DNA from 3 places in the Micromonospora sp. NPDC020750 genome. Region 3 is predicted to be linked to each of the others. Evidence: riboswitches for the same ligand, from Rfam matches in the RefSeq annotation. Region 3 holds a riboswitch; each other region holds the start of a gene.
The links. A riboswitch is a leader RNA that binds a small molecule or an ion and turns the genes downstream of it on or off. The one in region 3 is predicted to bind cyclic di-AMP.
Positions count from the first base shown of each region.

Region 1 (7,646 bases), on a different contig from region 3:
GGCAACACGTGCGAGTCCACCGCGTACGTGCCGATCTTGAGCGGACGGCGAGCGCTGGCGCTGTTGATGCGGTCGACCACGGCCAACACCTCGCTGGCGGTGGCGCCCAGGCCGTACTCGCCGTTGTGATCGGCCGCCCACGCGGCCCAGTGTTCGAGTGCGGCCTGGATCGCCGCCGCGTTGCGGGAGAACAGGGCCGGGCCGAAGATGGCCGGATCCACGGCGCTGTCCAGCACCACCCGGTCGGCGCGGGAGCCGAACATCTGCAGGTAGACCGCACCCAGGTAGGTGCCGTACGAGTAGCCGAGGTAGGACAGTTTCCGTTCCCCCAGGACGCCTCGGATGAGATCCATGTCCCGGGCGGTGTTCCGCGTGGACGCGTGCGGCAGGAGATCGAGGTTGCCCTGCGCACACCCGGCGGCGAGCTCCTTGGCCAGTGCCGCGCTCTCGTTGAACGTGCGCTGGCTCGGGCCGGCGGAACGCAGGAACGTGTTGGTCTCCCATCGGCACTCGATCGGGCTGCTCCGGCCCACGAACCGCGGGTCCATCCCGATCAGGTCGTACCGGGCCGCGACGTCCGGCATCTGCTCGCCGGCAAGCACCATCCCCATCCCACTGTCTCCAGGGCCTCCCGGGTTGAGCATCAGGACGCCACGGCGATGGGCCGGATCGGTCGCCTTGATCCGCGCCATCGCGACCGTGGTCGTAGGGCCGTGCGGGCGGCTGTAGTCGACCGGAACGGTCACCTCGCCGCACTGGGCACCCGCGTCGTCGAGAGCGGCGCCCAGCTCGTCGGCCGGACCGGTAAGGCAGCCGTGCCAGTTCACCGACTGCCGTTGGGCAACCCCGGCCGACGCGACAGTCGTGGTCAGTACTCCGCCGAGGGTCAGTGCACCGGCGGCGACAATCGCGGTGATTCTTCGAATTCGCACAGGTCAACCCTAGGAACCACCCGTTCGGGGCGCGATGGTGCACGAGCCCGCGCCCCCGGTCGAGGCGCCGGTACCCGAGCGGTATACCTGGCTCTACCTACCGCAGCGGGGCACCGCATGCCCGAGCCCACCCCGCGCTCAGCTGACCCGGAATCGGGCACGGCAAGCGCGGTAAGCGTCAGCAACGTCGAAGGCCCTGGCCGGGACTCGCGTCCTGACCAGGGCCTTCGTGGTGGAGCGGGTGACGGGAATCGAACCCGCACTGTCAGCTTGGGAAGCTGATGTTCTGCCATTGAACTACACCCGCAGGCGGCACCACTGTACCCGACGGCTGCGCCGGGTGCATCCAGGCACCCGTCGCGCGCCGCCGACCGGCAGCCGCACCGGGCCGACGCCGCTGCCCGCACTCCGCCCAACCCGGTCCATGGCCACCTCACCGCCTCCCCGCGATGACCCGAGCCATCGATGAACCGTAGAAGTTTCATACCGGCAACATATAGCCGTTCTCAAATCCTTCGATCGGTTGTAACGTCTGCCACAAGTTTCAGCCACGGCGCGACACACCCCCTGCCGCGCCGCCAGAAAGAGGTGGGCCCATGGGACTCCGTGCCAACCTGCTGACCCGGCGTACCGCCGGCGTCGCGTCGACGACCCTCGCACTCCTGCTCAGCACCGCCGCCGTGGGCGTCGTTCCCGCCGCATCGGCCTTCTCCGCCGCCCCGGGTCAGACGTGCGCCGAGCCGGCCGACGTGCACTCCGACGCCCGGGTCAAGGCGGGCGCGCAGACCAAGCACGAACCCAACGAGCTGACCGCCGCCCAGGTCCGCGAGCGCGAGGCCGACCTGGCGGGTGCCCTGCGCGAGCGGGCCAACTTCCGGGCCGGGGCCGGCGCCGGCACGCTCGCGACCGTGACCATCCCGGTCGTCGTGCACGTCATCCAGGAGAACAGCACCCGGGCCGGCGGCAACATCCCGGACTCGCTGATCACCTCGCAGATCGCCGTGCTGAACCAGGCCTACAGCGGCGCCACCGGCGGCGCGGCGACCGCCTTCGGCTTCCAGCTCCAGAAGATCAACCGGGTCACCAACCCGGCGTGGTACCCGATCGTGTCGGGCTCGTCGGCCGAGCGCTCGATGAAGACCTCGCTGCGTGAGGGCGGCAAGAACACCCTGAACATCTACCTCGGCGAGCTGAGCGACAACCTGCTCGGCTGGGCGACCTTCCCGAAGCGCACCCTCGACAAGATGGACGGCGTCGTCGCCCTGAACGAGTCGCTGCCGGGTGGCACCGCCACCAACTACAACCAGGGCGACACCGGCACCCACGAGGTCGGCCACTGGCTGAACCTGTACCACACCTTCCAGGGCGGCTGCTCCGGCTCGGGCGACAGCGTGAGCGACACCCCGGCGGAGGCGTCGCCGGCGTACGAGTGCCCGACCGGGCGGGACACCTGCACCGCCACCGGCAAGGACCCGATCACCAACTTCATGGACTACACCTACGACTCGTGCATGCACCAGTTCACCGCCGGGCAGGCGAGCCGGATGCTGACCGCGTGGAACGCGTACCGCGCGGCCTGACGCACCCCTGTTCCTGACCCTCCGGTGCCGGCCCCGTCCTCCGACGGGGCCGGCACCGGCGTCGTCGGGGGTCAGGCCGCCGCGCGGTGGGCGCCGCAGGCGTGCCGGGTCGGCCCCTGATCCGGTACGCCCACCGGGGCGCCACCCGGGTCACCGGCGGACCGGGGGTCGAGCCACACCTGCACGGCCGGCTGCCCCGGCCCGCCGCCCGGGAAGACGGCGCCGCCCTGGTAGCGGCGGGCGAGCATCGCCACGTCGACGGTGAACTCGAACAGCCGCCAGTCCACCTGCGGGGCGGCCCGCCCCAGCTCGGCGAGCCGGGCCACCCGGGCCTGGTCGGTCACCGGCCACGCGTGCCCCGCCACGTACGCCTCGTCGTCGCTGTCCTCCGGCGGGAAGGAGTGCAGCGCGTAGCGGCCGTCGCGTTCGAGGTCGCGCCGCTTCGGCGAGTCGACGATGAAGCAGAAGAGCCCGTCGTCGGTGATCACCGGGGAGACCGGGTGCACCCGGGGCCCACCGTCGGCGCGGACGGTGGCCAGGTAGCCGAAGCCCGGCCCGTACTGCTGCATGAGGAGGCGGATCCCGCCGGCGAGTCGTGGCTCGTCAGCGGCGAATTCGGACCAGGAAGCCATGTGGGCATTCTATCGAACACGTGTTCGACAGGCGAGCGCGGCGCGCCGGTCGCCGTAGGCGATGACAGGCCCGCCGACCAGGGTCGCTATGGTGTGCCGATGCTGCTCTCCGACCGCGATCTCGTCAGCGAGCTGAAGGCTGGCACGCTCGCGCTGGAGCCGTTCGAGCCCACCCTGGTGCAGCCGTCGAGCATCGACGTGCGCCTCGACAAGCTCTTCCGGGTCTTCAACAACCACCTCTACACGCACATCGACCCGTCGGTGCAGCAGGACGACCTGACCTCGGCGGTCGAGGTGCCCGACGGCGAGCCGTACGTGCTGCACCCGGGCGAGTTCGTGCTCGCCTCCACGCTGGAGGTGATCTCGCTCGGCGACCAGCTCGCGGGCCGGCTGGAGGGCAAGAGCTCGCTGGGCCGACTCGGGCTGCTCACCCACTCGACCGCCGGGTTCATCGACCCGGGCTTCTCCGGTCACGTCACGCTGGAGCTGTCCAACGTGGCGAACCTGCCGATCACGCTCTGGCCGGGCATGAAGATCGGCCAGCTCTGCATCTTCCGGCTCTCCTCGCCGGCCGAGCACCCGTACGGGTCGAAGGTGTACGGCTCGCGGTACCAGGGCCAGCGCGGCCCGACGCCGAGCCGCTCCTGGCAGAACTGGCGCACCTGGCCCACCCGCTGACGGCGCGGGCGTGGTCGAGGGGCCCGTCCCGCGGAACGGGCCCCTCGCCGCTCAGTCGGGGCGGCCGTAGCTGTGGATCTGGCCGTCGTCGATGCGCTTCATCTTGACGGGCTGGCCGGCCTGGGAGGCGTGCACCACCCAGCCGCCGCCGACGTACATGCCGACGTGGTGCAGGTCGGCGTAGTAGAAGACGAGGTCGCCGGGGCGCAGGTCGGCGCGGCTCACCCGCGCGGTCACCGACCGCTGCTGGGCCGCGTTGTGCGGCAGCGACACGCCGGCCTTGGCCCAGGCCGCGAGCATCAGGCCCGAGCAGTCGTACGAGTTGGGGCCCTCGGCGCCCCAGACGTAGGGCTTGCCGATCTGGGCACACGCGAACTTCACCGCGACCCCCGCACCGCCGCCGGGGTAGGCAGCCGGGCAGGGAGCGGGACGCAGCGCGCCGCCACCGCCGGTGCCGTACACCTTGAGCCGCAGCTTCTGGAGCCGGTCGATCTCTGCGTTGATCTGCTTCCGCTTGGCGGCGAGCTGCGCCTCGGTGCGGGCGAGCTGGGTGACCATCTCGTCCAACGGCTTCTTCTTCGCATCGAGCTCGTCGCGGAGGTCGATGACCGCCCGGATGTCGCGCTGCTGGCGCTCGGCGAACTGGTCGAGCAGTTCCAACTGTCCCATCATCTGACCGGGCGAGCGACTGCCGAGCAGCGCGTTCACCGCCGACAGGTTCTCACTCTTATACGCCTCGACGGCGAGGCCGCTGACCTTGTCCATCGCCTCGTCGACCCGGCGTTGCAGCGGCCCGATCTGCTTGGCGACGGCGTCGGCCTGCCGACGCTTGAGGGCGAGGTCCTGACGGGTGGCGTTGTGCCGCTCGATGAGCGGTTCGAGCTTGTTCCAGTCCTGGTCGATCTGCCGCTCGATCTCGGCGATCGAGGGATCGGCCTGGGCCGAGGTCGGGGCGCCGGTCAGGACGACGGCGGCGCCGGCCAGTGCGGCGAGGGCGGTGGTGAAGCGTGACCAGCGTGGGCGCGGCGTAACCGGCATCCGGTCGGCGTGCGCCGACCGGCGTGACGGGCGCCGCAGGGCAGGGAGTGCCACCTGGCTCCGTTCTCCTTCTTCCTTGACCGCCTACCGGGTTAGCTGACGGGTTCGGGCGGGAAGGGAGAGCGCCCTACCGCAGCGGCGCTGCGGATTCACCCCGGCGTACCTGGGTCCCCGGCTCGCCCGGAGGCGACTCGGCGGTGTCGGACCGTCACCGCCCGGCTGGGCGATACAGCTACCGGCCGACGATTGACCAGAGTAGAGACGCCCGTTATCGATCCGCAACCCGCCGGGCGATGACACGCCATACCACGCCACCGTGCGGAAGATTCCTTCACATCGCGACACCTGGTGGAAAGCTATTGACGTGGGAGGACGACGGCGGAAGGGTGACCTCATCCGACGCCCAACCAGGAGGTTCGATGCCCCGTTCTGTCGTGTCGTCGAGCAGACGGATCCTGCTCGCCGCCGCCGTGGCCGCCACCACGGCCCTTGTGCCCCTCGGTACCACCGCCTCCCCGGCCGCGGCCGGCCAGACCCCCAACCGCCAGCAGCAGTACGCTGACGCCGCCGCCGAGTACGGCGTGCCGGAGAGCGTCCTGCTCGGCGTCTCCTACCTCCAGTCCCGCTGGGACACCAACGCCGGCACCCCCAGCACCAGCGGTGGGTACGGGCCGATGCACCTCACCGACGCCGAATACGTGACCGGCCTGCCCACCGGCACCCACCACGACTCCGGCGACGAGGACCCGCGCGGGGACGACTCCCGCCCGGCCCCCGCCGCCGCCCAGCCCTCGGCCGACGAGGCCCCGACCGCGGCGTCGTTGCAGACCCTGGACACCGCCGCCACCCTGACCGGGGCCGACGAGGCTGCCCTGCGCGCCGACGCGCCGACGAACATCCGGGGCGGGGCGGCGCTGCTCGCGTCGTACCAGCGGCAGATCGGCGCCCCGGTCGGGGCCGGCACCGACCCGGCGGCCTGGTACGGCGCGGTGGCCCGGTACGCCGGCGCGGACGGCGCCGACGCGGCGGCTGCCTTCGCCGACGAGGTCTTCGGCACCATCGCCGGCGGCGAGAGCCGGGTGACCGACGACGGGCAGCGGGTGACCCTCGCCGCCCGGGCGGTGACCCCGCAGAAGTCCTGGCTGGACCGGCTCGGCCTGCGCCTGCCGGCGCGCCCCGACGGCCTGGAGTGCCCGTCGACCATCTCCTGCGAGTGGATCCCCGCCCCCTACCAGTCGCTCGGTGCCGACCCCGGCGACTACGGCAACCACGACCTGTCCGACCGGCCCAAGCGGCAGAAGGTCGAGTACATCCTCATCCACGACACCGAGGGCAGCTACGCGGGCACGGTCAACATGGTCCAGGACCCGACCTACGTGAGCTGGCACTACACGCTGCGCTCGGCCGACGGGCACATCGCCCAGCACGTGAAGACCAAGGACGTCGCCTGGCACGCCGGCAACTGGTACGTCAACGCCAAGTCGATCGGGCTGGAGCACGAGGGCTTCGCCGCCCAGGGCACCTGGTACACCGAGGCGATGTACCGCACCTCGTCGAAACTGGTCCGGTACCTCGCGCTGCGGCACGGCGTCCCGCTGGACCGGCAACACATCATCGGCCACGACAACGTCCCCGGCACCGTCGCGGCGAACGTGCGGGGCATGCACTGGGACCCGGGCCCGTACTGGGACTGGTCGCACTACTTCGACCTGCTGCGCGCGCCGGAGCTCAACACCGGCACCCCGCTGACCGGCATGGTGCGGATCGACCCCGACTTCGCCACCAACCGGCCGGCATTCACCGGCTGCGTGACGGCGGGCGTGCCCTGCCCCTCGCGCGGCTCCTCGGCGGTGGTGCTGCGCAGCGCGCCGAGCGCCGACGCGCCGCTGGTCAACGACATCGCCCTGCGTCCGAACGGCTCGCCGGCCACGATGGCCGTCTCGGACCACGGCGCCCGCGCGTCGACCGGGCAGACGTACGCCCTGGCCGGCCGTGATGGTGACTGGACGGCGATCTGGTACCTCGGGCAGAAGGCGTGGTTCCACAACCCGGCGTCCGCGCCCACGGCGGCCTGGACCGTCGGCCTGGTGGCCACCCCGAAGGCCGGGAAGGCGACGATCCCGGTGTACGGGCGGGCGTACCCGGAGGAGGCGGCATACCCGGCCGGCGTGCCGTACCAGCCGATCTCGCCGTTGCAGTACACCCTCTCCGCCGGCCAGCGGTACTCCGTCGGCAACGTGCTGCCCGGCGAGTACTACCGGGCCACCACGTTCGACGGCTCGGCCCCCGGTGACCGGACGGTGATCCGGGGTGAGAAGCAGTACGTGCAGATCCAGTTCGGCCACCGGATCATGTACGTCGACCGCGCCGACGTGAACCTGGTGCCGTCCCCGCTGGGCGCGCCCCGCTGACGGTCGCCCCTCGGCACGACGAAGGCCCCCGGTCGGGTGACCGGGGGCCTTCGTCGTGGACGGTGCTCGGGTGCGGGGCCTCGCGTGGCATCAGGTCCGGGCGGCCTTCGCGGGGGCCGGGGACTCCTGGCTGCGCGCGCCCGCACCGGAGCCGCGCGGGGGCGTCAGCCGGGTCGGCGGAAGCCGGCGACCGGCATGGTGTTGATGCTGCTCACGTTGACCGGCTTGCCGACCCGGGCGGCGTGCACCATCTTGTCGTTGCCCAGATAGAGGCCGACATGGTGCAGATCGGCGAAGAAGAACACCAGGTCGCCCGGGAGTGCCTGCGAGCGCGGGATCGCCTTGCCCTGTTTCCACTGGGCCCCGGTGAAGTGG
Region 1 covers NZ_JBIRTH010000007.1:356,841-364,486, forward strand. Annotated here, with positions in the region: gene ACH4T9_RS23110 (alpha/beta hydrolase) at 1-932, opposite strand, end outside; tRNA gene ACH4T9_RS23115 (tRNA-Gly) at 1,166-1,239, opposite strand; gene ACH4T9_RS23120 (zinc metalloprotease) at 1,529-2,512, shown strand; gene ACH4T9_RS23125 (pyridoxamine 5'-phosphate oxidase family protein) at 2,584-3,144, opposite strand; gene dcd (dCTP deaminase) at 3,244-3,822, shown strand; gene ACH4T9_RS23135 (NlpC/P60 family protein) at 3,874-4,914, opposite strand; cyclic di-AMP (ydaO/yuaA leader) riboswitch at 4,927-5,067, opposite strand; gene ACH4T9_RS23140 (N-acetylmuramoyl-L-alanine amidase) at 5,280-7,271, shown strand; gene ACH4T9_RS23145 (NlpC/P60 family protein) at 7,436-7,646, opposite strand, start outside.
Region 1: linked by a shared signal. The riboswitch ahead of ACH4T9_RS23135 (NlpC/P60 family protein) and the one ahead of ACH4T9_RS13325 (coiled-coil domain-containing protein) in region 3 are both predicted to bind cyclic di-AMP.

Region 2 (7,646 bases), on a different contig from region 3:
CTCGATCAGCTCGATCCGGGACACCTGCGAGCGGACCATCTGGCTGGAGGGTGGCGTCCTGAAGATGGACGGCCCCACCGAGGAGGTCTGCAAGGCGTACGAGAGCCACAAGTAGGACGGCGGAGCGCACCGGTCGGGGCTGCCCCGGACGGCGCGCTCCGTCACCCGCGTTAAGGTTTCCCTCGACGCCGGTCAGAATTCACCAACCGGTCATCAAGGCGTTAATCCCCCACCCCGCGCAGAAGTGAGGAACGGCAATGACGCAGGACCGCACCGCCGCACCGGACGCCACGCCGGCCAGCCCGGCTCCCTGGCGCCCCTCGCGGACGGTGGCGGTGGTCCTCGCGGGGGGCACGGGGACCCGGCTGGGCCTGGGCATCCCGAAGCAGCTACTGAAGATCGCCGGCAAGCCGATCATCGAGCACACCCTGGCGGTCTTCGAGGCGGCCCCCGAGATCGACGAGATCATCGTGCTGATGGCCGCCGGGCACGTCCCCGACGCCCAGCAGATCGTCGACAAGGCCGGCTTCCGCAAGGTCAGCAAGGTCATCTCCGGCGGCGACACCCGCAACGCGACCACCCGGATCGCCCTGGACGCCATCGGCGAGGGCGACGTCAACATCCTCTTCCACGACGCGGTGCGCCCGCTGCTCAGCGGCCGGATCGTCCGGGAGTGCGTGAACGCGCTCTGGACCTACACGGCGGTCGACGTGGCGATCCCCTCGGCCGACACGATCATCCAGGTCGACGAGAACGAGTGCATCACCGATATCCCGGTCCGCTCCACCCTGCGCCGGGGCCAGACCCCGCAGGCATTCCGCTCGGGCACCATCCGGGAGGCGTACCGGATCGCCGGTGGCGACGCGAACTTCGCCGCCACCGACGACTGCGGCGTCGTGCTGCGGTACCTGCCCGGCACCCCGATCAAGGTGATCGACGGCTCGGACGAGAACATCAAGGTCACCCACCCGGTCGACGTGCACCTCGCGGACAAGCTCTTCCAGCTAGCCGCCGCGCAGGCCCCCCGGCTGACCGACCACCGCAGCTACGCCGAGGAGCTGACCGGCCGGACGATCGTCGTGTTCGGCGGCAGCTACGGCATCGGTCACGAGCTGGCCGAACTGGCCCGCCGCTACGGCGCGCAGGTCTTCCCGTTCAGCCGCTCCACCACCGGCACCCACGTCGAGCGTGCCGAGGACGTCGAGGCCGCGCTGACGACCGCCTTCGAGGCCACCGGCCGGATCGACCACGTGGTGGTCACCGCCGGCATCCTGGAGAAGGGCGAGCTGGCGGAGATGGACCAGGAGACCATGGACCGGGTCCTGCACGTCAACTTCGTCGGCCCGGTCACGATCGCCCGGCAGTCCCTGCCGTACCTGCAGCAGACCAAGGGCCAGCTCCTGCTCTACACGTCCAGCTCGTACACCCGGGGCCGGGCCCGCTACGCGCTCTACTCGGCCACCAAGGCCGCGCTGGTCAACCTGACCCAGGCGCTGTCCGACGAGTGGGCCGAGTTCGGCGTACGGGTCAACTGCATCAACCCGGAGCGCACCGCCACCCCGATGCGCACCAAGGCGTTCGGCGAGGAGCCGGAGCACACCCTGCTCGCCGCGGAGACCGTCGCCCAGTCCTCGCTGGACGTGCTGATCTCCGACCTGACCGGGCAGGTCATCGACGTCCGGCGCGCGCCGGGCGAGGGGCCCGCCGCGAACGTTCCCGCCCAGGGTGGCCCGACGGCGACCCCGGCCACGGCCGGCTGAGCGACGACGGCCACCGCAGCACGGCGGGAGAAGCGAAAACGACATGCGTGGTGACCTGGTCAGGAAACTGACCGCCCGGGTGGCGACCACCGGCCTGGCGGTGCTGGCGTTCCTCGCCCTCGCGCTGACCGGGGCGACCGGCTGGGGGCTGGCGTTCGCGGTGGCGGCCCTGGCCGCCGCCGGCTGGGAGCGCCGGGTCCGGCCGGCCGCCGACAGCACCGCCGAGTCGGTGCTGCTCGCGGCCGGCATCCTGGTCGGGTACGCCCGCCGGCTCGACGCCGGCTTCGACCCGGCGCTGGCCGCCACGGCCCTGGCGCTGCTGGGGCTGGTGCTGCTGGTGGGGCCGCTGCGGCAGGCCGGTGACCTGGAGATCCGGGCCGCCAACCTCCCGGTCCGGTCGTGGGCCCCGCTGGTCGCCGGTCGGCTGGCCGACGCCCTGCTGGTGCTGCTCGCCGCGGTGGCGCTGGCCGCCGCGCTGGCGCTGCCGGCGTTCGTCGCCCTGCTGCTGGCGCTGGGCGTCGGCGCGGGCGCCGGGGCGGTGGCCCTGGACCTGGCCCGCAGGCGGTTCCGGCCGGGGACCGGGGGCGGCGCGGTGACCCGGGCGCTGCGGGCGTACCAGCCGGAGTTCCTGCTGCACTTCTCCGCCCCGCCGGGGTCGGAGTACCAGGTCACCATGTGGCTGCCCTACCTGGAGCGGATCGGCCGGCCGTTCCTCGTGATGGTGCGGGAGCCGGAGTTCCTCGCCCCGATCGCCGCGGCCACCACCGCGCCGGTGGTGTACTGCCCCACCCTGAAGGCGATGGACGAGGCGCTGGTGCCGAGTCTCAAGGTGGCCTTCTACGTCAACCACGGGGCGAAGAACAGCCACTGCATCCGGTTCACCCAGCTCACCCACGTGCAGATCCACCACGGCGACAGCGACAAGGCGCCCAGCGCCAACCCGGTCTCGGCGATCTTCGACCGGATCTTCGTGGCCGGCCCGGCCGCGATCGAGCGGTACGCCCGCGCGGGGGTGGACATCCCGGCGGAGAAGTTCGTCGTGGTCGGCCGCCCGCAGGTCGAGTCGATCGAGGTACGCCGGGAGCCGGCAACCGGTCTGCCGAACCCGACGGTGCTCTACACCCCGACCTGGACCGGGCACCACGCCGACGCGAACTACTGCTCCCTGCCGGTGGGCGAAACCCTCGTCCGGGGGCTGCTGGCCCGGGGCGCGACGGTGATCCTGCGCGCCCACCCGTACACCGGGCAGAATCCGGGGTCGGCGCGGCAGCTCGCCCGGCTCACGGAGCTGCTCGCCGCGGACCGGGCCCGCACCGGCCGGCAGCACGTCTGGGGCGCTGCGGCCAGCCGGGAGATGTCCCTGGTCGACTGCGTGAACCGCTCCGACGCGCTGCTCTCGGACGTCTCCGGGGTGATCTCCGACTACCTCTACTCCGGCAAGCCGTACGCGGTCACGGACATGGGCGGCGACGGCGACCGGTTCGTCGAGCGGTTCCCCCTGGCCGGCTCGGGCTACGTACTGCGACGCGACGCGGCCAACCTCGACGAGGTGCTCGGTCAGCTGCTCGACACCGACCCGCAGGCAACGGCCCGCTGGGCCACCCGCTCCCGCTACCTGGGCGACTTCCCCACCCACCAGTACGCCGAGGCGTTCCTGGCAGCGGCCCGCCGCGAGCTGACCCCGACCTGGACCCCACCCACCCCCCGCCCGACCCCGCCCTCCCCCGCCCGCTTCCCGCAATGATCAAGAAGTTCGCGTCACAGGGTTGAGGCCGGAGCTGACGGGTTCGGTCACGGCCGCGGTGCCGGACGGCACCTGGACGGCCGCGGATGCCGGACGGCGCGGGACAGCACCGGGCCCCGGCTCACGGGGAGAGCCGGGGCCCGGTGGGGGGAGGGTGATCAGGCCGAGTAGCCCCTGGTCGCCGCCCAGTGCGCCAGGGCCGTGGTGCTGATCCAGTACGCCGAGGCGGCCGGGTTGGCCGAGTCGGCGATCCGCACGGTACGGCCTTCGTTGCGGTAGCCCACGACGGCGATGTAGTGGCCGCCGGGGAAGGAGTGCCAGCCGCCGTCGACGTCGGTGGCGTCGCCGGCGATGTTCACCACGACGCCGCGCCCGGCGCTGACCGCCTTCACCACGTCCGCCTTGAGCCGGTCGATCTGGGCCCCGGTGGCGGCGCCGCCCGGGATCATCCGGGTTTGGTACGGGTCGCCCTTGACCATTGCGTTGAGCACCCGGGTGGTGTCCTCGGCCGAGTTGGTGCCCATCTCGGTGGTGCCGAGACGGCTGGCCAGCCCGTCCTGGGTACTCCCGACGCCGGTGGCGGAGAGCGCGTTGCGCACCGCCGCGGGGCCGCAGTAGTAGTAGGTGGTCTGCGCCTGGTAGGCGTAGTCGAGAACCTTCGACGACGGCGACTTCGGGGTGGCCGGCTTCGCCGTGGTCTGCTTCGGGGCTGCCCTGGTGGTCAGGTCGGGGTTCGGCGCGGCCGTGGTGGCGCTCGGCGACGGCGAGGCGCTGGAGGACTCGGTCGCGCCGACCCGGGCCTGGGCGCGGCTGGCCGCGCTGTCGAGGCGGGGTGCGATCTCGGCCACGGCGGCGTTGGTGGTCTGCCGCGGCGCGGGGGTGTCGTCGGTGCCGGCCAGCAACACACCGGTGCCGGAGGCCAGCAGGAGCGCCGCGGCCGAGCCGGCGACGACCTGGTACGGGCGCTCGGTGGCGAGACGTCGCAACTGCCGCTTGAGGTGGTCGTTCACGTGTTCCTCCACGGGGATGGGGCGGAGAGCGGGGGCACCTGGGCATGCGTCGTCGCACGGTGGCGTGGACGAGACGTCCACAGCCGGTCAGGTCAGCTCTGGGAAGATGCCCGGTCAGCCGGGCGTACGGGCGGGTGCGCCGGTCAGTTCGTCAGCCCGGGGGCGACGGACGCGGGCACCACGGCGCCGCGGTGGAGGAACAACCGAGGGATGGGGTCGCGCTGCACGAGGATGGCACTCCTTCCGACACCGCCTACCGGGTTAGCTGACGGATTCGGGCGGGAAGATCGCCCTACCGCGGGCCGTGGCCCGCGGATTCACCCCACATGTGCACTGGGTCCCCGGTTCGTGATGGTCACGATTGAGCGGGTCGGCGCGGCGTCGCCTATTGCGATCGGGTACCGCACCGGACGGGCCGACATTACTGGCCGGTCGAGGCCCTGCCAAGCCCTTCCTACCTGCGTAAACCCTCTCCGATCAGCTTTCTTGCGGCACATTGGGAACTGACGTGACTCAATGGGATTAGGGGCCTTCGGGGTGCCCTCGGGCGACAACCGGACGATCAGTCTTGATCGTCGGCGAGTTATGTCGGTGGACCCGCCCCGATGGGTCGACTGCCCGTTTACCCGAGCGATGTGACCGGCGTCATAAAGAAATTCGGGGCAGCACCGCGACCAACCGGGGCCGGGTCGGGTCGGGTCAGCCGACCCGGCCGGGTGCCAGCGGGCGAGGCCGTCAGCGCCGCTCGGGGACCGCGACCTGCTCGCGGGGGTGCGCCGGTGCGGGGGCGGCCGTCGTCGCCGGCCCGGGCGGCCCCGCCGGGTCGCCGGGGACCGTCCCGCCGCCGGGAGCCGGCGGGCGGGGCCGGCGGGGCGGCCCGAGCCGGCGGGTCAGCGGCATCTCGACCCACCGGTGCAGCAACGCGGCCAGCCCCAGGTTCACCAGCAGGAAGCCGACCACGGCCAGCGGTCCCCACCAGCCGGGCAGCCCCACGCCGAGCCGGTCGGCCAGCCGCAGCACGGTGACCATGACGAAGACGTGCACCAGGTAGAAGGCGAAGGAGACCTCGCCGAGCCAGACCATCGGCCGGGACCGCCACGGCGTCCGTGCCCCGCGCACGTCCGCGGCGGCGGCGGCTGCGATGACCAACAGGTACGCCGCCGCGAGCAGGGCCGCCCACAGCTCGGCGCGGATCCACTGCGAGGCGACGACCCAGGTGGCCACGAAGATCACGCTGGCCGCGGTGAGGCCGGGGCCCCGCCAGCGCCCCCGACGCAGCAGCTCGGCCGCGGCGACGCCCATCCAGAACTCCAGGGACCGCACGACGGGGAAGACCTGGGTGAACCACCAGGTGCTCTCCTGCGGCACCAGGCGCTGACCGGGCCAGAGCGCCACGATCAGCAGCGGCACCGCGACCACCACCGCCCACAGCACCCCGGGCCGCGCTCGGCGGACCAGCGGCAGCGCGAACGGCAGGCAGAAGTAGAAGAACAGCTCGCAGGAGAGCGACCAGCTCACCGAGTTGACGCTGTAGAAGTAGCCGGGGGTCGGGTCCCAGGCCTGGAGCAGCAGGAGGTTCTCCACCGCGGCGCGGGGGTTGACCGGGTCGGCGAACACCCACACGCCGGTAAGCAGCACCGCCGCCCACATCAGCAGGTGGTTGGGGTAGATCTTGGCTAGCCGGCGGCGCCAGAAGTCGCGGCGGCGGTCCCCGTCGCGGGCCGACCAGACCAGCACGAACCCGCTGAGGATGAAGAAGAACTCCACCCCGGACAGGCCCAGGGTGAACAGCCAGTCGATGACGGCCTGGTAGTCGGGCTCGGCGACGATCCGCATGGTGCCGACGTGGTACCCGAAGACCAGCAGGGCGGCGATCCAGCGCAGCCCGGTCAGCGAGGGCAGCCGGCTCGCCGGGCGGGCCGGCGACTCGGGTCGTACGACGGTCGGTGTGCTGGTCATGCCGGCGGTCCGTCCGTCCGCAGGGTCACCAACACCGCGCCTCCTCGCCTCGTGTCGCGCCGGGCAGCCGGCGCCGCCGCGTCGTGGCGGGCCGGTGGGTGCCGCCCGCCGGGCACCCTACCCGCAGTTCCCGCCCGGCCCTCGCGTCGGCGCTCGCCGGGAGACGTGAATGCCAGAAGCAGGTGTCCGATGGCCTAATATCGCGGTCTCGGAACCAACGGGCGTGCCCCGATCTCGTGGGGCCACGCCTGGTCGGCGCCCGCCGGCGCACCCTCGACGGGGTGGACACGACGAGAAGGACGGCACCGATGCACCAGCGGATCCTGCTCCGGGCCAAGAAGGGCCCGTTCGACGTCTACTCGCCGGAGGAGACGTTCGAGCGCAACTGGATCGGTGACAACACCGGCAACCTCGTGTTCAGCCACTCGGCGCACAAGATCCTGCGGACCTCGACGGCCCAGATCACCTCGTCGAAGTTCCAGGCCAACCCGCGCGACGCGGACGAGATCAACGAGCGGTACGACGTCTTCGTGGTGCCGCTGGCGAACGCGTTCCGGCGCAGCTACACCCACCGGCTGGTCAACATGACCCGGCTCATCGAGCGGCTGAAGATCCCGGTGGTGGTGCTGGGCGTCGGCGCGCAGACCGACGTCAACGGCGACCGGGAGTACCTGCGACCGATCGACGACGTGGTCAAGCCGTTCGTGAAGGCGGTGCTCGACCGGTCGCACAGCATCGGCGTGCGCGGCGAGATCACCGAGGGGTACCTGCGCAGCCTCGGCTTCTCCGCGGTCGACGTGATCGGCTGCCCGTCGATGTTCCTGCACGGCGACAGCCTGCGGGTGGAGAAGCGGAAGGCGACGCTCACCGTCGATGACCGGGTGGCGCTGACCGTCTCCCCGTACGTCAGGTCGATGGCGAAGGTGATCACCTCGCACCACCAGCGCTACCCGAACCTGCGCTACCTCCCGCAGGACCTGAAGACCCTCGGCACCCTGCTCTACGGCGACCTGCCGGAGGAGCGGGGCAAGCAGGCCGCCATCCCGATCCACACCTCGCACCCGCTCTTCGTCGAGGACAAGGTGCGGATGTTCGTCGACCCGTGGACCTGGATGGACTACCTGTCCGGGTTCGACTTCAACTTCGGCACCCGCATCCACGGCACCATCACGG
Region 2 covers NZ_JBIRTH010000011.1:247,208-254,853, reverse strand. Annotated here, with positions in the region: gene ACH4T9_RS28280 (ABC transporter ATP-binding protein) at 1-115, shown strand, start outside; gene ACH4T9_RS28275 (D-ribitol-5-phosphate cytidylyltransferase) at 258-1,760, shown strand; gene ACH4T9_RS28270 (CDP-glycerol glycerophosphotransferase family protein) at 1,804-3,504, shown strand; gene ACH4T9_RS28265 (C39 family peptidase) at 3,663-4,526, opposite strand; cyclic di-AMP (ydaO/yuaA leader) riboswitch at 4,750-4,892, opposite strand; gene ACH4T9_RS28260 (acyltransferase family protein) at 5,250-6,473, opposite strand; gene ACH4T9_RS28255 (polysaccharide pyruvyl transferase family protein) at 6,782-7,646, shown strand, end outside.
Region 2: linked by a shared signal. The riboswitch ahead of ACH4T9_RS28265 (C39 family peptidase) and the one ahead of ACH4T9_RS13325 (coiled-coil domain-containing protein) in region 3 are both predicted to bind cyclic di-AMP.

Region 3 (7,646 bases):
CCACCGGGTACCTTGCCCACAAGGGCGTGGTGGACCCGGTCGGGGGCTACCTCTACATCGCCACCAGCGACACCGGCGGCCCGTACGACGGGGCCAAGGGCGACGTGTGGAAGTTCAACCGGGCCACCGGCGCGTGGACGCGGATCAGCCCGATCCCGTCGTCGAGCACCGATGCGTACTTCGGCTACTCCGGGCTGACCATCGACCGGCAGAAGCCGAACACCCTCATGGTGGCCACCCAGATCTCCTGGTGGCCGGACGCCATCTTCTGGCGCAGCACCGACGGGGGCGCGACCTGGACCCGGATCTGGGACTGGGGCAGCTACCCGAACAAGACCAAGAAGTACACGATGGACGTCAGCTCCGTGCCGTGGCTGACCTTCGGCAGCAACCCGTCCCCGCCGGAGGAGACCCCGAAGCTGGGCTGGATGAACGAGTCGGTGGAGATCGACCCGTTCGACTCCAACCGCTTCCTGTACGGCACCGGCGCGACCATCTACGGCAGCACCGACCTGACCAGGTGGGACACCGGCGGCCAGCTCACCATCAAGCCGATGGTCAAGGGGCTGGAGGAGACCGCCGTGCTCGACCTGGTCAGCCCGCCGTCCGGGGCGCCGCTGGTCAGTGCGCTCGGGGACATCGGCGGCTTCCGGCACACCGACCTCGCGGCCGTGCCGCCGATGATGTTCACCCAGCCGAACTTCACCAGCACCACCAGCCTCGACTACGCCGAGACCAACCCGTCGGTGCTGGTGCGGGCCGGCAACTTCGCCGACGCGGACCGGCCGGGCGACAGCCACGTCGCGTTCTCCACCGACGGCGGGGGAAACTGGTTCCAGGGCGGCGAGCCGTCCGGAATCAACAGCGGCGGCACGGTGGCCGCGTCCGCCGACGGCAGCCAGTTCGTCTGGGCGCCCGGCGACGCCGGTCAGGCCGTGGTCCGCTCGGTCGGCTTCGGCACCTCGTGGGCCCCGGCGACCGGCATTCCGGCCAACGCGGTGGTCGAGTCCGACCGGGTCAACAAGAACAAGTTCTACGGCTTCGGCGGCGGCAGGTTCTACGTGAGCACCAACGGCGGGGCCAGCTTCGCCGCGTCGGCCGCGACCGGCCTGCCGACCACGGGGAATGTGAAGTTCAAGGCACTGCCCGGCAGGGAGGGCGACATCTGGCTGGCCGGCGAGGGTGGCCTGTGGCGCTCCACCGACTCCGGCGCCACCTTCACCAAGCTCGCCAACGTGTCGTCGGCGGTGAACGTCGGCTTCGGCAAGGCGGCCCCCGGGCAGACGTACCCGGCGTTGTTCACCTTCGGCACGGTCGACGGCCAGCACGGCGTGTTCCGGTCCGACAACGCCGGCGTGAGCTGGGTCCGGATCAACGACGACAAGCACCGGTACGGCAACGCGGGCGAGGCGCTGACCGGCGACCCCCGGATCTACGGCCGGGTCTACCTGGGCACAAACGGCCGGGGCATCCTCGTAGCCGACCGGCTCGGCGGCACGCCCAGCCCGTCGCCGACCACGCCCGCGCCGACCACCCCGGCACCCACGACGCCCCCGCCGACGACGCCCCCGCCGTCGCCGACCACGCCGGCCCCGGCCGGCGGCTGCACGGCGACGTACAAGGTGACCGGCTCCTGGTCGGGCGGCTTCCAGGGTGAGGTGACCGTCAGGAACACCGGGTCACCGAGCAGCGCCTGGTCGGTGGCGTGGAACTACGCCGACGGGCAGCGGCTCACCCAGCTCTGGGGCGGCTCGTTCACCCAGACCGGCGCCCAGGTCGTGGTGCGGGACGCCGGCTGGAACGGTGCCCTCGGCACCGGCGCCAGCACCAGCTTCGGCTTCCTCGGCAGCTTCACCGGGGCGAACTCGGTGCCGGTGCTGAGCTGCACCGCCACCCTCGCCCGCTAGCCACCGGCACGGCCCGGCGTCCGGGCCCCGACCGGACCGGCTCCCGTAACCGGTCAGCCGGCCCGGCGGCGCGGCGGGAGATCATCGCCGCGCCGCCGGGGCCGGTCGGGTCAGCCTTCGAGGCCGACGGGGGAGTCGGGCCGGTCGACGTCGACGAACTCGATGTCGTCGGCGTCCCGGCCGCCCCGGCCGCCGGCGGCCCGCGCGGCCGACCCCGCGGCCCAGCCGACCGCCGCGCCGACCAGCGCGGCGCCGATCAGCAGCGTCCAGGGCAGGGCCGGGCGGCGGCCGGCGAGCGCGTCGAAGGCCAGCAACGCCCGGCGGCGGGCCGTCTCGGCCGCGGAGCCGACCAGGTCACCGGCATCGTCGGCGAGGCCCGAACCGTTGCGGCGGGCCGAACGGGCGGTGTCCCGGACGTTGTCCCCGGCGGAGCTGACGGCGGAGACCAGGTGCTGCCACGCCTGGTCCGCGATTCGCTCGGGCTTGCTGCGGCGTTCCAGCAGATCGGTTCCGAACATCGTTCTTACCTCCTCGGGGTGCCGAAGCTTGCGGCCACTTCGGCTTTTCGGCTAGGGCAGGGCTCGGGCGCCCCGCCCACCGGCATGGTCCGGCGGGCCCGTCCGCCCACTCGGGCAGTGCCCCGCCGGATCCGGCCGCAAACCCGGCCCGTCCGGCGGCGGTCCGTCCGGCGGCGGTCAGCGGACGGACACCACGGCAGCGCCACGGGCGAAGTCGTCGCCGTCGTCGTCATCGTCGTCGTCACCCGCGCCGCCGAAGCCGCAGGCCAGCATGAGAGCGAGCAGTGCGCCGACGCCGGCGAGGCCGGCCAGTCTCCGGATCATGAGTGGTCCTTCCGTGGTACGGGTGACGGGCGCCACCGAGCGTAGGCGGGGCGGGCAACGGCGGCGGTGAGCTCTCTCACCCGGTCCGCTGTGGGCGGGGCGGGGCGCGCCCGGCGCACAATGTGCGCGCGAAGGTCGGGGGTCACCGTTACCCTGGGTCGGCGACGTCGGCTCCGGGTCGATCGTCCGCTGAGCAGGACGTGAAAAGTCCGGATAAGGGCCGGCCCGCTGTGCCCTGATCCATGAATTGCTCATCCCGAGGGGTGGCGACCGAGGCCATCGGAGGAATACTCTCGGTCGCGGCCCGCGTACTGATGAGGCGCCCGTGAACGGGCGAGTGGAGGTGCTCGCGTGAGCCTGTCGATCGTGAAATCGGTACTGTCGGGTGGTGTCATCGAGATCGTCCCGCGCGGCGAAATCGACGTCGACACCGCGTACGAGGTGCGCGAAGCCATCGCAGAGGTGCTCGCCAAGGGGCGTCCCGCCCGCATCGAGCTCAACATGCGCCTCGTCACCTTCATCGACTCCGTCGGTATCAGCGCGATGGTGGCTGGTTTCCAGACCGCCGAGGTCAGCAGCGTGAAGCTGGTCGTCACCGAGCCGAGCCGGTTCGTGCACCGGCAGCTCTGGGTGACCGGGCTGCTCGGCCTGTTCGGCGCTCCGGAGCCCTACTACGCGGGTGCCGGCGCTGCCACCCCCGAGGTGCTGCCCGGCGCCTGACGGCCGTCCGCGCCGGGTGCCCCCCCGGGGCGGTTCACCGTGGGCCGGTCACCTATGGGCCGGTCACCTATGGGCCGGTTCACCGTGGCCGGGGCGGTGGTCCTTCCCTCCGGGGGTCGGGTGGGGGACGATCGGGACGTGCTTCGGCGAGACACCTTCCAGTATTCGGTTCAGGCCCGCTGCCCGCGGGCCGAGGCGGTGGCGCTGCTCGGCGACCCGGCCCGGCAGGGCGAGCTGCATCCGCTGATCACGCGGGTGCGCCGGCTGCCGCCCCGGCCGGGCGCCCGGGTCAGTTATGCCATCACCGACCGGCTCGCCGCCGGGCCGCTGCGCTTCCCGGTGACGTACCAGGCGGACGTGCTGGTCGCCACCGACGACGAGATCGTCACGGTGGCCCGGCAGCGGCCGGCCACCACCGTGCGCAACCGCACCCGGCTGCGTGACGAGCCGGGCGGGGTGGTCCGGATCGACGTGGAGATCACCCTTGCCGCCCCGGCGCCGCTGTTCCGGTACGCCTTCCGGCAGGCCCGGTCGGCGCATCTCGGGCTGGCCCGGAGGTTGGGAGAGGTGCTGGACCGCGCCGGGGACGGCCCGGCCCAGCCGGCCTGAGCGGCGCGGCCGGGCCCACGGCTTGTGCGTGTGGCCCCCGGACGGCGGGGGCCACACGCCGCGCGGTCAGTACACCGACAGGTGCACGTGGTTGGTGTGGTCACTGGACGGGTCCCCGTTGCCCCCGCTGTACGACTTCCAGCCGCTGCTGGGCAGCCAGATCTGCCTGAACCAGATCACGTACAGCACGGCGAGGTTGTCCGCGTTGCGGATGTAGTACGCCGCCAGGTTGTTGCCGTAGGTGCGGTCCCCGCCGGAGGCCACCCCGCCGAAGCCGCCCTTCTGGGCGGCGAAGTCGCACGCCCGTCCCTTGGGATGCTCGCCGGAGCCGCTGGGCCGGTGGCAGGAGACGTACCGGGTGAAGCCGGCCGACTTGGCCTGCTGGAGCGCGTGCAGCGTCCGTGGGGTGATGCAGCCGTTGGCCGGGGTCGGGTCGTTCACGCTGCACGACTCCGACGGCCAGGACCCGTCGGAGTTGCGCTTCGCCGGGGTGGCGTTCGCGCTGGAGGTGCCCCGGTTGGCCCCGTCGCCGCTGGCGCTGGTGCTGGCCTTCTCGTTGGCCACGGTCAGGGCCTGCTCGGCCTGATCCTTGCGCTTGGCCATCACGGTGACCTGCTTGCGCTGCTCGCGGATCTCCCCGTCGAGGGCCAGCCGGGTCTTGGCGGCCTGGTCCCGGGTCTCCAGCAGGTCGCGCAGCGCCCGGTCCTCGTTGGTGGCGACCGCGTCCAGCGCGGCGACCCGGTCCAGGAAGCCTGCGGGGTTGGTGCTGTTGAGCAGCGCGGACACCGGGCTGAGCCGGCCCGACTTGTACGCCACGCCGGCGATCTCGTCGACCTTGGCGCCGCGTACGGTCAGCTCCGCCTCGACCGTCTTGAGCTGGCTGCCGAGCTGCTGCTGCCGCTTGACCGAGCTGGCCAGGGCTCTCTTGGCGTCCAGGTAGCCCTTGCTGGCCGCTTCGAGTTGGGCGCGCAGGGCGGGGGTGCCGCCCTCCTCGTCCTGGCCGGGCGTGGGGGCGCGCAGGCCGGTGGGTGGGGCCGCGCCGGCCGGGGCCACCGGCCCGAACCCGAGGCCGACGGCGAGCGTCAGCACCAGCATCGCCGCCATCCGGGCGGCGGTCCTTCGTACAGGTGCCACTACTGGCATACGTATGTCCTTCCGTCAGTCGCCGACCGGGTTAGCTGACGGGTTCGGGACGGAAGATCCCTACCACTCAGGCGGATGCACCCCACGAACATGGTTCCCCGGCTCGCCAGGAGGCGATTAGGCGGCGGCCACCGCAGGCGCCGGAGGGCGCCGCCCGGCGGAGGCCGGATGAGAGCTTACCGGTGCGGATGAGACCCCCGCTGTCTCCGTGGCGGACGGTGCGTGGGCCAATACTGTCAAAACCGGCATGCAGGCACAATACACCACTTAATTGATGGGTGTGGGTATCACCAGCCGGTCGGCCCGCAGGGGCCCGCCGACGCCCCGGGCTCCACCTGCAACGTGGCGTGCTCGATGTGGAAGTCCTCGTGCAGGGCGGTGCGGGCCGCGGTCAGCACCGCGCCCACCTCGGCGTCCGGCGCCATGGTCAGGTGGGCCGAGGCGACCTCCATGCCGGAGGTCAGCGTCCAGACGTGCAGGTCGTGCACCTCGACCACGCCGGGCACCGCCGCCAGCCGGTCGTGCACCGCGGTCACCTGGAGGTGTTCCGGCGCGGCCTGCACCAGGATGCGCACCGCGGCCCGCCCGAGCCGCCAGGTGCGGGGCAGGATGAACACGCCGATCGCGACGGCCACCAGTGGGTCCGCCCACCACCAGTCGGTGACGGCGATCAGCGCCGCGGCGCCGATCACCCCGACCGACCCGAGCAGGTCGCCCAGCACCTCCAGGTACGCCCCACGCATGTTGATGCTCTCCTTCGCCCCACTGCGCAGCAGGGCGAACGCGGCGACGTTGGCGAGCAGGCCCAGCGTCGCCACCACGAGCATCGGGCCGACGGTCACCTCGGGCGGGTCGCCGAACCGGCGGACCGCCTCGACGAGGACGTAGACCGCGACGCCGCTGAGTAGGACGGCGTTGCCGAGCGCGGCGAGCACCTCCAGCCGGTAGAGCCCGAAGGTGCGCTGAGGGTCGGCGGTGGCCCGCCGGGTGGCGGTGATCGCGGCCAGCGCCATGCCGATGCCGAGCACGTCGGTGAACATGTGCCCGGCGTCGGAGAGCAGCGCCAGCGAGCCGGTGCCGAACGCGGCCACCGCCTCGACGATCATCAGGGTGGCGAGCAGCCCGAAGGCCGCCCAGAGTCGCCCTGAGTGGCGGTCTGCGGCGTTCGCCACCGCGCCGTGGTGGTCATGACCTGCGCCCACGCCAACACCCTCCGTCCCCGATCCGAACCCGATTTAATGTATGCTCACATCGCTATGTATGCAAGTAAAAGTCGGGCGTCCGACCGGGGACGTGGGTGCCGGCCGGTCAGCCGGTCGGATCGATCGTGGTCAGCCGCTGGGTGGCCCGGGACAGCGCCACGTACAGCGTCCGCACGCCGGAGCCCGGATCGGCCCGGATCTCGGCCGGGGCGACCAGCGCGACCCCGTCGTACTCCATGCCCTTGGCCTGGAGACTGGTCACCACCTGTAGGCGCGGCGCGGCCAGGCCGGCGAGCCAGCCGGCGACCTCGTCCCGGCGCGGCACCGGCGTGATCACTCCGACCGTCCCCTCCACGTCGCGGAGCAGCGCGGCGACCGCCGCGACGGTGGCCCGTTCCAGCTCGGCCGGCGGCACGGTCAGCACGACCGGCTCCACGCCGGTGGACCGCACCGCGCTGGGCAGCCTGAGGTCCGGGTAGAGCCGGCGGATCTCCGCCGCCGCCACCGCGAAGATCTCCGCCGAGTTGCGGTAGTTGGTGGTCAGCTCGAACTGGTGCCGGCGCCGCCGGCCCAGCGCCTGGTCCCGGGCCCGGGTCAGCTCCTCCTCCGCGCCCGTCCACGCGGTCTGCGCCGGGTCGCCCACCACCGTCCAGGACGCCAGCCGGCCGCGCCGGCCGACCATCCGCCACTGCATCGGGGAGACGTCCTGCGCCTCGTCGACCACCACGTGCGCGTAGTCGCGGTAGTCCTCCGGACGCTGCCGGGCCGCCTCCCGGGCCGCCCGCTGCCGGTCGGCCTGCGTGCTCAGCTCCCGCACGCCCCCGGCGAGCTGGAACGGGTCCCGCTTGGCCCGCTTCGGCTGCATCGGCTTGCCCAGCAGCGCGTCCAACTCGTCCAGCAGGGCGATGTCGGCGATCGTGAGCCCCTCGGCGTCCAGCGTCCGGTAGGCCTCGGTGAGCAGACCGATCTCCGCCCGGGACAGGATCCCCCCGGCGTACCGGCGCAGCCGGTCCGGGCGGGCCAGCCAGCCCAGCACGTGCCGGGGGTGCAGCCGGGGCCACCACGCCTTGAGGAACTCGCGGAACTCGGACCGCTCGGCGATCTCGTCCTCGAACGCGCGCTGCTCCGGCAGCCGCCCGACGTTCATCCGCCGGGCCTGGGCCCACAGCGCGGCGAACACGCCGTCGAAGCCGGCCCGGCGCGCCTCGTTGCGGCGGGCCCCC
Region 3 covers NZ_JBIRTH010000003.1:595,371-603,016, reverse strand. Annotated here, with positions in the region: gene ACH4T9_RS13350 (cellulose binding domain-containing protein) at 1-1,907, shown strand, start outside; gene ACH4T9_RS13345 (hypothetical protein) at 2,018-2,425, opposite strand; gene ACH4T9_RS13340 (hypothetical protein) at 2,603-2,749, opposite strand; gene ACH4T9_RS13335 (STAS domain-containing protein) at 3,101-3,469, shown strand; gene ACH4T9_RS13330 (SRPBCC family protein) at 3,608-4,078, shown strand; gene ACH4T9_RS13325 (coiled-coil domain-containing protein) at 4,145-5,221, opposite strand; cyclic di-AMP (ydaO/yuaA leader) riboswitch at 5,226-5,355, opposite strand; gene ACH4T9_RS13320 (cation diffusion facilitator family transporter) at 5,509-6,423, opposite strand; gene ACH4T9_RS13315 (HelD family protein) at 6,530-7,646, opposite strand, start outside.